2 regions of the Thioalkalivibrio sp. ALMg13-2 genome follow, and region 2 is predicted to be linked to the other one. Evidence: predicted binding sites of a transcription regulator. Region 2 holds the regulator's gene; the other holds the start of a gene.
What was found. The regulator sigma-54, encoded in region 2, starts transcription at its own class of promoters, with help from an activator protein. The targets are predictions, from matches to a motif close to TGGCANGNTNCNTGCTT.
Positions count from the first base shown of each region.

Region 1 (4,933 bases), on a different contig from region 2:
GACCGTGAACGCGGTGCGCAGGTTCGACAGCTGGTGGGTCTTGGCTACGTTCAGCCAGTCATTGCGCACCGAGGCCACGCCGTAGGCGGTGTTCACGAGCATCGGCCAGATCGAGCAGATGAAGATCACGAAGATCGCCGACATGTTCGAGTCGCGGATCACGAACAGGGCGAGCGGCATCCAGGCCAGGGGCGAGATCGGCTTGAGGATCTGGATGTACGGATCGAACGCCTTGTTCAGCAGCGGCGACATGCCGATCACGAAGCCGAGCGGGATGGCGATCAGCGCGGCCAGGGCAAAGCCCAGCAGGACCCGATAGATCGAGTAGGCCAGCTGGATGCCGATGCCCTTGTCGTTCGGGCCCGCGTCGTAGAACGGGTTGCTCAGTTCGCTGAAGGCGTGGCTGAACACCTGGGTGGGGGCCGGGATGCCGCTGCTGGAACTGCGATCGGTCCCGCCCCCCATCAGTTGTTCGTATTCGCTCAGCTCGCCCTGCTGCGGCGCGAGGACCTCCGGGGCGGTGGCCAGCTGCCACACGCCCAGGAAGACCACGAGCATCACCAGCGAGAGAACGGTCGCCCGGAAGTTGAGATTGCTCAACATGGCTTAGCTCCTGCGGATTGCGAAGCTGTCGAGATAACCTTCCGGGTCGGTGTAGTCGAACACCTTGCCCATGATCTCGAAGTTCTTGTAGGTGTCGCTCGGCGCTTCGTAGCCCAGCTCGGTCATGACCTCGGCGCACTCGCTGGCGAGGAAGACGTCTTCCGCAAGGCGGTTGTAGTCGAAGTCGCGATCCACATAGCCCCAGCGCTTCATCTGGGTGAGGATCCAGGTGGCCATCGAGTGCCAGGGGAAAGGGTCGAAGTCGATCCGGTGCGGATCGTTCTGCACGTTGCCCAGGCCGTCGGCGTAGCGACCGGTGAGCACCTGCTCCACCACGGACTGTGGCTGATTGAGATAGGCACGCGGGGAGATGGCCTCGGCAATCTCGGCCCGGTTGTTGATGTCCGAGCTGTACTGCGTGGCCTCGATCAGCGCGCGGAACAGGGCACCGAAGGTGTTCGGATGCTCGTCGGCCCACGCCGCGGAGCAGGCGAAGGCGCAGCACGGGTGGCCGTCCCAGATCTCCTTGGTCAGCATGTGAATGAAGCCGATGCCGTCCCAGACCGCGCGCTGGTTGAAGGGGTCGGGGGCCAGGTAGCCGTCGACGTTCTCGGCACGCAGGTTGGCGACCATCTCCGGCGGCGGCACGACGCGGATGCTGATGTCGCGATCGGGATCCAGCCCGTGTTCCGCGACGTAGTAACGCAGCAGGAAGTTGTGCATCGAGTACTCGAAGGGCACGGCGAAGGTGAAGCCCTTCCAGTCCTTGGGATCGCGCTTGTCCTTGTGCTTGTTGTGCAGGGTGATGGCCTGGCCGTTGATGTTCTCCACCGCCGGCATGATGTAGTGCTCGCGCGAGGAGCCGGAGCCCAGGGTCATCGACAGCGGCATCGGCGAGAGCATGTGCGAGGCGTCGTACTCACCGGACAGCGACATGTCGCGGGCCACCGCCCAGCCGGCGGTCTTGATCACGTCGACATCCAGGCCGTGGCGCTCGTAGAAGCCCATGGGGTGGGCCATGATGATCGGCGTGGCGCAGGTGATCGGGACGAAGCCGACGCGCAGCTTGGTCTTTTCCAGCGGCCCGCCGTCCTTGATTGCGGCCTTGACCTTGTCCAGCGGCAGGATGGAGCCCAGGGCCGCGGCCACCGTGCCGCCCCCGATCATCTGCAGGAAGCGGCGGCGGTTGATCTCGTTGTGGCCGAACATGCCGCGCACGATCGCGCTCTCTACCGCGCGATCGACCATGGCCTCGTCGCTCAGGTCCTCGCCGGTGGCGTGGGCATCGGCCTGTACGGGCTCATGGGTGGCGCGTCGTTCCAGTTTCTCTTCCAGGTCCGGGGACGCGGTGTCGAAGCAGCTGCAGCTGCCGGGACCGGTGTGCCCGTGGCGGCAGCTGGAGCCGTGGCGCAGATCGGCATTGGCGTCAAAGGGATCGTGAAGACTCTTGGTCGGCATGGTCGGCTCTCCTCGTGGGTCGAATCGATGCGGGCATCGTTGCCGCGCATGTCGAGGGTCATTGCAGGTGCCATGCCAAGCGTGGGGAATGGGCCGCCAGGGCGGCGCGCGAGCGCCGGGAGATCGGACCATTGGTCGACATTGTCGACGAAGGGGACAAAAGGTCCGCTGGTGTCTGAGCGGTGGGCCTAAGTGGTTTCTATGCCGAGCTTTTTCAGGCGATAGCGCAATTGCCGCGGGGTCAGGCCCAGGTCCATCGCGGCGCGGGTCTTGTTGCCCCCGGTCTGCTCGATCGCGCGCTTCAGGCGCTCCGCCTCGGTGGCGTGCACGCGCTGATACGGGCGCACCGCGCTGGTGCAGGACGCGCCGGAAGAGGGCAGGGTTCGGGGCTCGTTGTGCCGCGATGGTGCCGGTGCATGCTCGTCGCGGAGGCCGTGCCGCTCACCCTCGAACGGGCTGATGCGGGATTCCTCGTGCAGGATCTCGTCGATCAGCGGCGTGCCGATGCGGCCGTCGGTGGACAGCAGTACCGCGCGCTCCAGGACGTTCTCCAGCTGGCGGATGTTGCCGGGCCAGTCGAAGGCCTCCAGGCGTTCCAGCACGCCCTCGTCGACGACCACGTTCCAGCCGTGCAGGTGGGTGTAGCGGTCAAGGAAGTGGCGGGTGAGCAGGCGGATGTCGCTGGCGCGGTCGCGCAGGGCCGGCATGTGCAGCGGGATCACGTTCAGGCGGTAGAACAGGTCGAGCCGGAAGTTCCCGGCGTTCACCGCGGCCTGCAGGTTCTGGTGGGTTGCGGCGATGATGCGTACGTCCACCGGGAGATCGCGGTTGCCGCCAATGGGCTGGACCACCCGTTCCTGCAGCACACGCAGGATTTTGGACTGGAGAGCCTCCGGCATGTCGCCGATCTCGTCCAGAAACAGCGTGCCGCCGTCGGCCAGGGCGATCTTGCCGGTCTTGGCGCTGAACGCGCCGGTGAAGGCCCCCTTTTCGTGGCCAAACAGTTCGGATTCCAGCAGGTCGGCCGGGATGGCGGCGCAGTTGATGGAGATGAACGGCTTTGCATTGCGCTGGCTGATCCGGTGGACCATGCGCGCGATCTTCTCCTTGCCAGTCCCGGAGGCCCCGGTGATCAGGACGGTGGCCTGGGTATCCGCAATGCGGTGGACCTGCTTGAGGACATGGCGCAGGGCCGGACTCTCGCCGAGGATGCCGTACTGCCCGCCCTGGGTATCCAGGGCGCTCTTGAGGTAGCGGTTCTCCGAGACCAGCTCGGCGGTGCGCTCGGCGATCAGCTGGTGGATGCGCAGCACCTGGCCGATCATGCTCGCGATCACCCGCAGCAGGTTCAGGTCGTCCTGGAACTGGCGCGAGCGGCGTCGCAGCCGGTGCACGCCCAGCACGCCGATGGCGTGTTCGTCCTGGACGATGGGCACGGCGATGTAGGCGACGGTCTCCTGCGGCAGGGTGGAACGGTCAATGGCGCGCGCGAGGTATTCGGGCTCGTTGTCGATGTCCTGGATCAGGGCGATCTGGCCGGTCTTCATGACGCGCCCGGTGACACCCTCGCCGAGGCTGTAGCTGCCGCGGTCGCGCTCGGCATCGGTCAGGCCGTAGGCGTGGCGGATGCGCAGTTGGCCGCTGTTCGGATCCGGCAACAGGACGCGGCCGCGGTTGAGTCCCAGTAGCTGGGACATCATCCCGAGGATGCGGTAGATCGCGGCATCCGGGTCGCCGGAGCGGCCCATGAGCTTGGCAACCTCCAGCAGCAGGGTGATCTCCTGCTCCCGGGTGGCCAGGTCCGGTGGGGTCGAATCGGATATGCGGTGGAGTGCCATGCCGTGGGTTATGCAGAAAGCCTGCCAGTGCGGAAACGACGTGTTGGTGGGCGTTCGGGGGCGTCTGGCCGGGTCGGGATGACGCGGTTGCCTCGAGGCGGGGCAGGGCCTTGCACTGTTGGGTTGCGCTTGCCCGCTTTGCGGGCGCACAAAAAGGCCCGGCCATGAATGGCCGGGCCCGGGTATTGCCCGAGGGGATCAGCCCTCCGCGTGATAGCTGCTGCGCTTGATCAGGCGTACGCAGATGGCGTCGAGCATGTAGCCGATAATGCCGATGACCAGGACAAATGCGGCCAATTTGTCGTACTCCAGGGTGTCGCGGGCATCGTTGATGGCGTAGCCCAGCCCCGAGGTGACGCCCAGGTACTCGGCCGGCACCAGTACGATCCAGGCCACACCCACCGCCAGGCGGATCCCGGCGAACACATCCTGGGCGATCGCGGGCATCACGATGTAGCGCAGGGTGTGGTACGGATTGGCGCCCAGGTTGTTGCCCACCTTGAGCCACATCGGATCGATGCGTTGCACCCCGTGCGCGGTGGCGTAGGTAATGGGCCAGACGGCCGCGATGGCGATCAGGAAGATGATGGCCGCATCCCAGGTGGCGAAGGCCAGGACCGCGACCGGCATCCAGGCCAGCGGCGAGATCATCCGCAGGAACTGGAACGGGACGTGGGTGACCTGCTTCAGCGTCAGGAAGTAGCCGATCATGACGCCCAGTGGCACGCCGATGGCAATGGCGTAGGCCAGGCCCCAGCCCACGCGGTACAGGCTGGACTCGATCGGTGACCACACGGCCCCGGAGCTGACGATGTCCCAGAAGGCCGCCAGCGTGGGCCCGGGGGCGAAGCTGGCGAAGGCCATCGTGTCCTCGTTGTTACCGATGGCCCAGCCGCCCCAGTACCACAGGGCGAACAGGCCGGCGATACCCAGCGCCGGGTACTGCAGCGCCCGGCGTGCGCGGTCCGCGAGCCGCAGCAGCGGCATCAGCCGCTCCACGGTCGCGGTGTCGACGGAGAGAGTGGCTTCGCGGT
Region 1 covers NZ_KB906115.1:45,444-50,376, reverse strand. Annotated here, with positions in the region: gene ntrB (nitrate ABC transporter permease) at 1-603, opposite strand, end outside; gene F618_RS0110730 (CmpA/NrtA family ABC transporter substrate-binding protein) at 607-2,061, opposite strand; gene F618_RS0110725 (sigma-54-dependent Fis family transcriptional regulator) at 2,250-3,899, opposite strand; gene F618_RS0110720 (ABC transporter permease) at 4,098-4,933, opposite strand, start outside.
Region 1: the regulator sigma-54 is predicted to act here: its motif matches at 2,123-2,139, upstream of F618_RS0110730 (CmpA/NrtA family ABC transporter substrate-binding protein).

Region 2 (4,933 bases):
CTGGCCCTGGACGGCGGGATCGAGATCGCCATCCTGACCGGGCGCACCTCCGGGGTCGTCGAGCACCGCATGCGCGACCTGGGCGTGGAGCATCTGATCCAGGGCCGCCGCGACAAGGGCGAGGCCCTGCACGAACTGCTGCAGCGCACCGGTCACGACCCCGCCGAAGCGGCCTTCATGGGCGACGACATCGTGGATCTTCCAGCGATGCAGCGGGTCGGGCTCGGGATCGCGGTCGGTGACGCCCACCCGCTAGTGCGCCAGCATGCCCAGTGGGTGACCGAGGCCCATGGCGGGCGCGGGGCCGTGCGCGAGACCTGCGAAGGCCTGCTGGCCGCGCAGGGCCGGCTCGACGCGCTGTTCGAGACCTACCTGAACGGATGAGCCAAAGGACTCGCCGCCAAGTCGGATGGACCCTGGCCATGCTCGCATTCGCGACCGCGCCCCTGGCGCAGGCCGAGGTAAGCCCGCCCGAGGGCGAGGTCACGCTGCAGATTGACGGCTTCACCCTGCATGCCACCGGCGACGACGGCGAACTGAGCCATCGTCTGCGCGGCACCCGCCTGCGCGAGTTCGGCCGTGACGGCCCCCAATGGGTGGACGACCCGGACCTCGACCTGTTCGCCGAGGGCGGTATCGAATGGCGCTGGACCGCCCCGGCCGCGCTGCATCAACCGGCCGCCGCGACCCTGGACCTGGTGGGCCCCACCCACGGCGTACAGCCGCCCCGCGGCGAACGCGTAGAGACCCTCATCGATTCGCGGGATGTTCGCGTCGCCACCGACACCATGGTCGCCACTTCGGATGCCCTTTCCACCCTGAACCAGCCGGGCCTGTTCCAGCGCGGCACCGGTCTGCGCGTGGACTCGCGAGGGGATACCATAGAGTTGTTCCATGACGTGTACTCGCTCTACAGCGAGACGAGCGAGGAGGATCCCGCGCATGACCCCGAATCCCCATAGCCTTCGCCACCGTCCGGGCCAACCGGGTGCCCGCGTGGCGGCGCTCCTGCTGCTCGTGCTGCTGGCCACGCCCGCGTTCGCCCAGCAGGGCTCGGGCCCGGCGCTGCCGGTGGAGATCACTGCCGACCGCGCGGAGATGGACGAACGCCAGGGGCTGGGGACCTACACCGGCGACGTGATCGTGATCCGCGGCGACATGACCCTGGAGGCCGACAAGGTCTACGTGCGCACCCGCGATCGCCGCCCCTATGAAATGGAGGCCCACGGCGAGCCGGCACGCCTGGAATCACCCGATCCGGAAACCGGAGAGATGCGCATTGCCACCGCCCTGCGCATCGACTACCTGCTGAACGAGGACCGCATGATCCTCACCGACCAGGCCCATGTGATCACCACCAGCGAGGAGGCGCGCGGCAAGCGCATCACCTACGACCTGACGACCGACGTGATCGAGGCCGAACGCGGCGAAGGCGACAGCGAGCGCGTGCGCATCACCATCCAGCCGCGCGACGACGAATGAACGCCACCGCCCCCAGCCCATCCGCCACACCGGCACAAACCAACGACCGCCTGATCGGACGCGAGCTGACCAAGCGCTACGGCCAGCGCACGGTGCTGGACCAGGTGGACGTCGACCTCGCGCCCGGCGAGGTGGTCGGCCTGCTGGGCCCGAACGGGGCCGGCAAGACCACCTGCTTCTACAGCCTGGTCGGGCTGATCCGCCCCAATGCCGGGCGCATCACCCTGGGCGCGCGCGACATCACCCGCGCGCCCATCCACGTGCGCGCGCGCGCCGGCCTCGGCTACCTGCCGCAGGAGGCCTCGATCTTTCGCCGCCTGAGCGTGTGGGACAACCTGCAGGCCGTGCTCGAGCTGCGCCCCGGACTCGATCGCCACGAGCGCCGGCGCATTGGCGATGCGCTGATCGAGGAGTTCCAGCTCGAGACCGTGCGCCACAGCCCGGGCATCGCGCTGTCCGGCGGCGAACGCCGCCGCGCCGAGATCGCCCGCGCCCTGGCCGGGGATCCGCGCTTCATCTGTCTGGACGAGCCCTTCGCCGGGGTGGATCCGATCTCGGTCGGCGACATCCAGGACGTGATTCGGCATCTCGCCCAGCGCGGCATCGGCGTACTGATCTCCGATCACAACGTGCGCGAGACCCTCGGCATCTGCCACAGGGCCTATATTCTAAGCGAAGGCCGCCTGCTGGCCGCCGGGACACCGGACGAGCTGCTGGCCGATCCCCAGGTGCGCCGGGTCTATCTCGGCGAGAACTTCCGCCTGTGAAAGCGCCCCATATGCGGCCCGGTCGGTGCACAAACCACAAGGCAGGCTTTAAGATTCCATCAATGCCAACCCTCGCCCCGCATACCCGATGCTGAAACCCGGCCTGAATCTGCAGCTGGGTCAGACGCTGACCATGACCCCGCAACTGCAGCAGGCGATCCGCCTGTTGCAGCTGTCCACGCTCGAGCTCCAGGTGGAGATCCAGCAGGCGCTGGAGAGCAACCCCATGCTCGAACAGGTCGAGGACGAAGATGCCGAGGCCGACACCGAGCGCCTGAACCAGGACGGCGAGCTGGTGGAAGGCGATCGCATGGAGGCCACCACCACCAGCGACGACGTGATCCCCGAGGAACTGACGACCGACAGCCGCTGGGACGACATCTACGAGCCGGCCCCGACGCCCAACAAGGGCGTGGATGACCGCGACCCGCTGGAAAACACCAGCGACGACGACGGTGAGGGCCTGCAGGATCATCTGCTGTGGCAGCTGCATCTGAGCCATCTGACACCGCGCGACCAGCGCATCGGGGCGGCCCTGATCGACGCCATCAGCCCCGACGGCTATCTCGAGGGTGACCTGGAAACCCTGGCCGAGACCATCAGCCGAGGCGAGGATGAAACCGTCGGCGTCGACGAGGTCGAGGCAGTGCTCCACTGGATTCAGCAATGCGACCCGCTGGGGGTCGGCGCGCGCAACCTGCGGGAGTGCCTGGAGATCCAGCTACGCGAACTGGCCCCGGACGCCCCGGCCCGCGAGGCCGCACGGGCGATCCTGGAACACGGCATGGACAGCCTGGGCAAGCGCGACTACAAGGCCCTGCAGCGCCAGTCCGGCGTACGCGACCCGGACGAACTGGCCCGCGCACTGGACCTGATCCGCACCCTGAACCCGCGCCCCGGCGCACAGATCAGCTCCGCCACCTCGGAATACGTGGTCCCGGATGTCTACGTGCGCCACACCACCGAGGGCTGGCGCGTGGATCTAAACCCGGAGATCGCACCGCGTATCCGCATCAACGACCTCTACGCCGGCATGGTGCGCCAGGTCTCGGATGCCCGCGACAGCGCCTTTATGCGTGATCAGCTGCAGGAGGCACGCTGGTTCCTGAAGAGCCTGCACAGCCGCAACGACACCCTGCTGCGGGTCGCCGAGGCGATCGTCCACCGCCAGCAGGGCTTTCTCGAGCATGGCGACGTCGCGATGCAGCCATTGATCCTGCGCGACATTGCCGAGACCCTGGAGATGCACGAATCGACCATCTCGCGGGTTACCACGCAGAAATACATGCACACCCCGCGCGGGGTCTTCGAGTTCAAGTATTTCTTCTCCAGCCATGTCGGCACGAACGATGGCGGCGAGTGTTCCGCCACCGCCATCCGTGCCATGATTCGCGAATTGATTGGCGACGAACCCCCGAACAAGCCGCTCAGCGATGCCCGGCTCGCCCAGGTCCTGTCGGACCGGGGCATCAACGTAGCGCGCCGCACCGTGGCCAAGTACCGCGAGGCGATGCACATCCCTTCATCCAGCGAACGCCGGCAGATGGCCTCGATGCCCACCGGCAGCAAGTAACCAAGGAGTCCTGACCATGCAGATCAACCTGACCGGCCACCACGTGGACATCACCGACGCCCTGCGCGACTACGTCAACGAGAAGTTCGCGAAGCTGGAGCGCCACTTCGACAAGGTCATCGACGTCCACGTCGTGCTGACCCACGAGAAGACCCGGAATCAGCACAACCAGGCCGAAGCCAATCTCCAGGTCAGCGGCAATCACATCCACGCCGAGGCCTCTCACGAGGACATGTATGCCGCGATCGACGCGCTGATCGACAAAGTCGACCGTCAGCTGATCAAGCACAAGGAAAAGGTCAAGGACCACCACCGCGCCGAAGGTGCCCAGCGCAACCGCGAGCAGGCCTCCTGATCCATGACGATTGCCGAGTTGATCACCTCCGAGCGCATTGGCCTGCAACCCGAGTGCTCCAGCCAGAAACGGGCCCTGGAGGCCCTGGCGGACCTCCTCGCCGGCGGAGGTGACGGCACGGGACCGGGGAGCAACGCGATCTTCGAGGCCTTGTCCGCGCGCGAAAAACTCGGATCCACCGGTCTCGGCCATGGGGTTGCGATTCCCCATGGCCGCCTGGCCGATCTCGAGGCGCCGCGCGTGGCCGTGCTGCGCCTGGAAAAGGGCGTCGACTTCGACGCCATGGATCACGAGCCGGTCGATATCCTGATCGCACTGCTGGTCCCGGAGGCCGCCACCGGCGACCATCTCGACCTGCTGGCCCAGCTCGCCCGCGGCCTGTCTCAGCCAGACACCATCGGAGCGCTGCGCCGGGCCGGGGACGCGGCGGCCCTGGAACAGGAACTCGTGCGCCGCTTCAGCGAGGACTAAGCCCGTGGAACCCGCCTCCAGCCGCGATTCCGGCGCGCAGCGTCTGCCATGAACGAGGCGCTGGGAGAAGGCGGGATCGCCCGCGACATCAACGTGGAAAGCCTGATCCAGGCCATGGGAAACCGCCTGGATCTTCGCTTCGTACACGGCGAACATGCAGCACCCGACCGCAAGCTGGTCGGCGACGACGGGGACGACTTGCCGCTGGCCGGCCATCTCAACCTGATCCGGCCCAACCGCATCCAGATCATCGGCGACTTCGAGGCACGCTACATCTCCAGCCTC
Region 2 covers NZ_KB906107.1:81,076-86,008, forward strand. Annotated here, with positions in the region: gene F618_RS0107315 (HAD family hydrolase) at 1-384, shown strand, start outside; gene lptC (LPS export ABC transporter periplasmic protein LptC) at 381-962, shown strand; gene lptA (lipopolysaccharide transport periplasmic protein LptA) at 943-1,482, shown strand; gene lptB (LPS export ABC transporter ATP-binding protein) at 1,479-2,249, shown strand; gene F618_RS0107335 (RNA polymerase factor sigma-54) at 2,338-3,822, shown strand; gene hpf (ribosome hibernation-promoting factor, HPF/YfiA family) at 3,839-4,177, shown strand; gene F618_RS0107345 (PTS sugar transporter subunit IIA) at 4,181-4,648, shown strand; gene hprK (HPr(Ser) kinase/phosphatase) at 4,697-4,933, shown strand, end outside.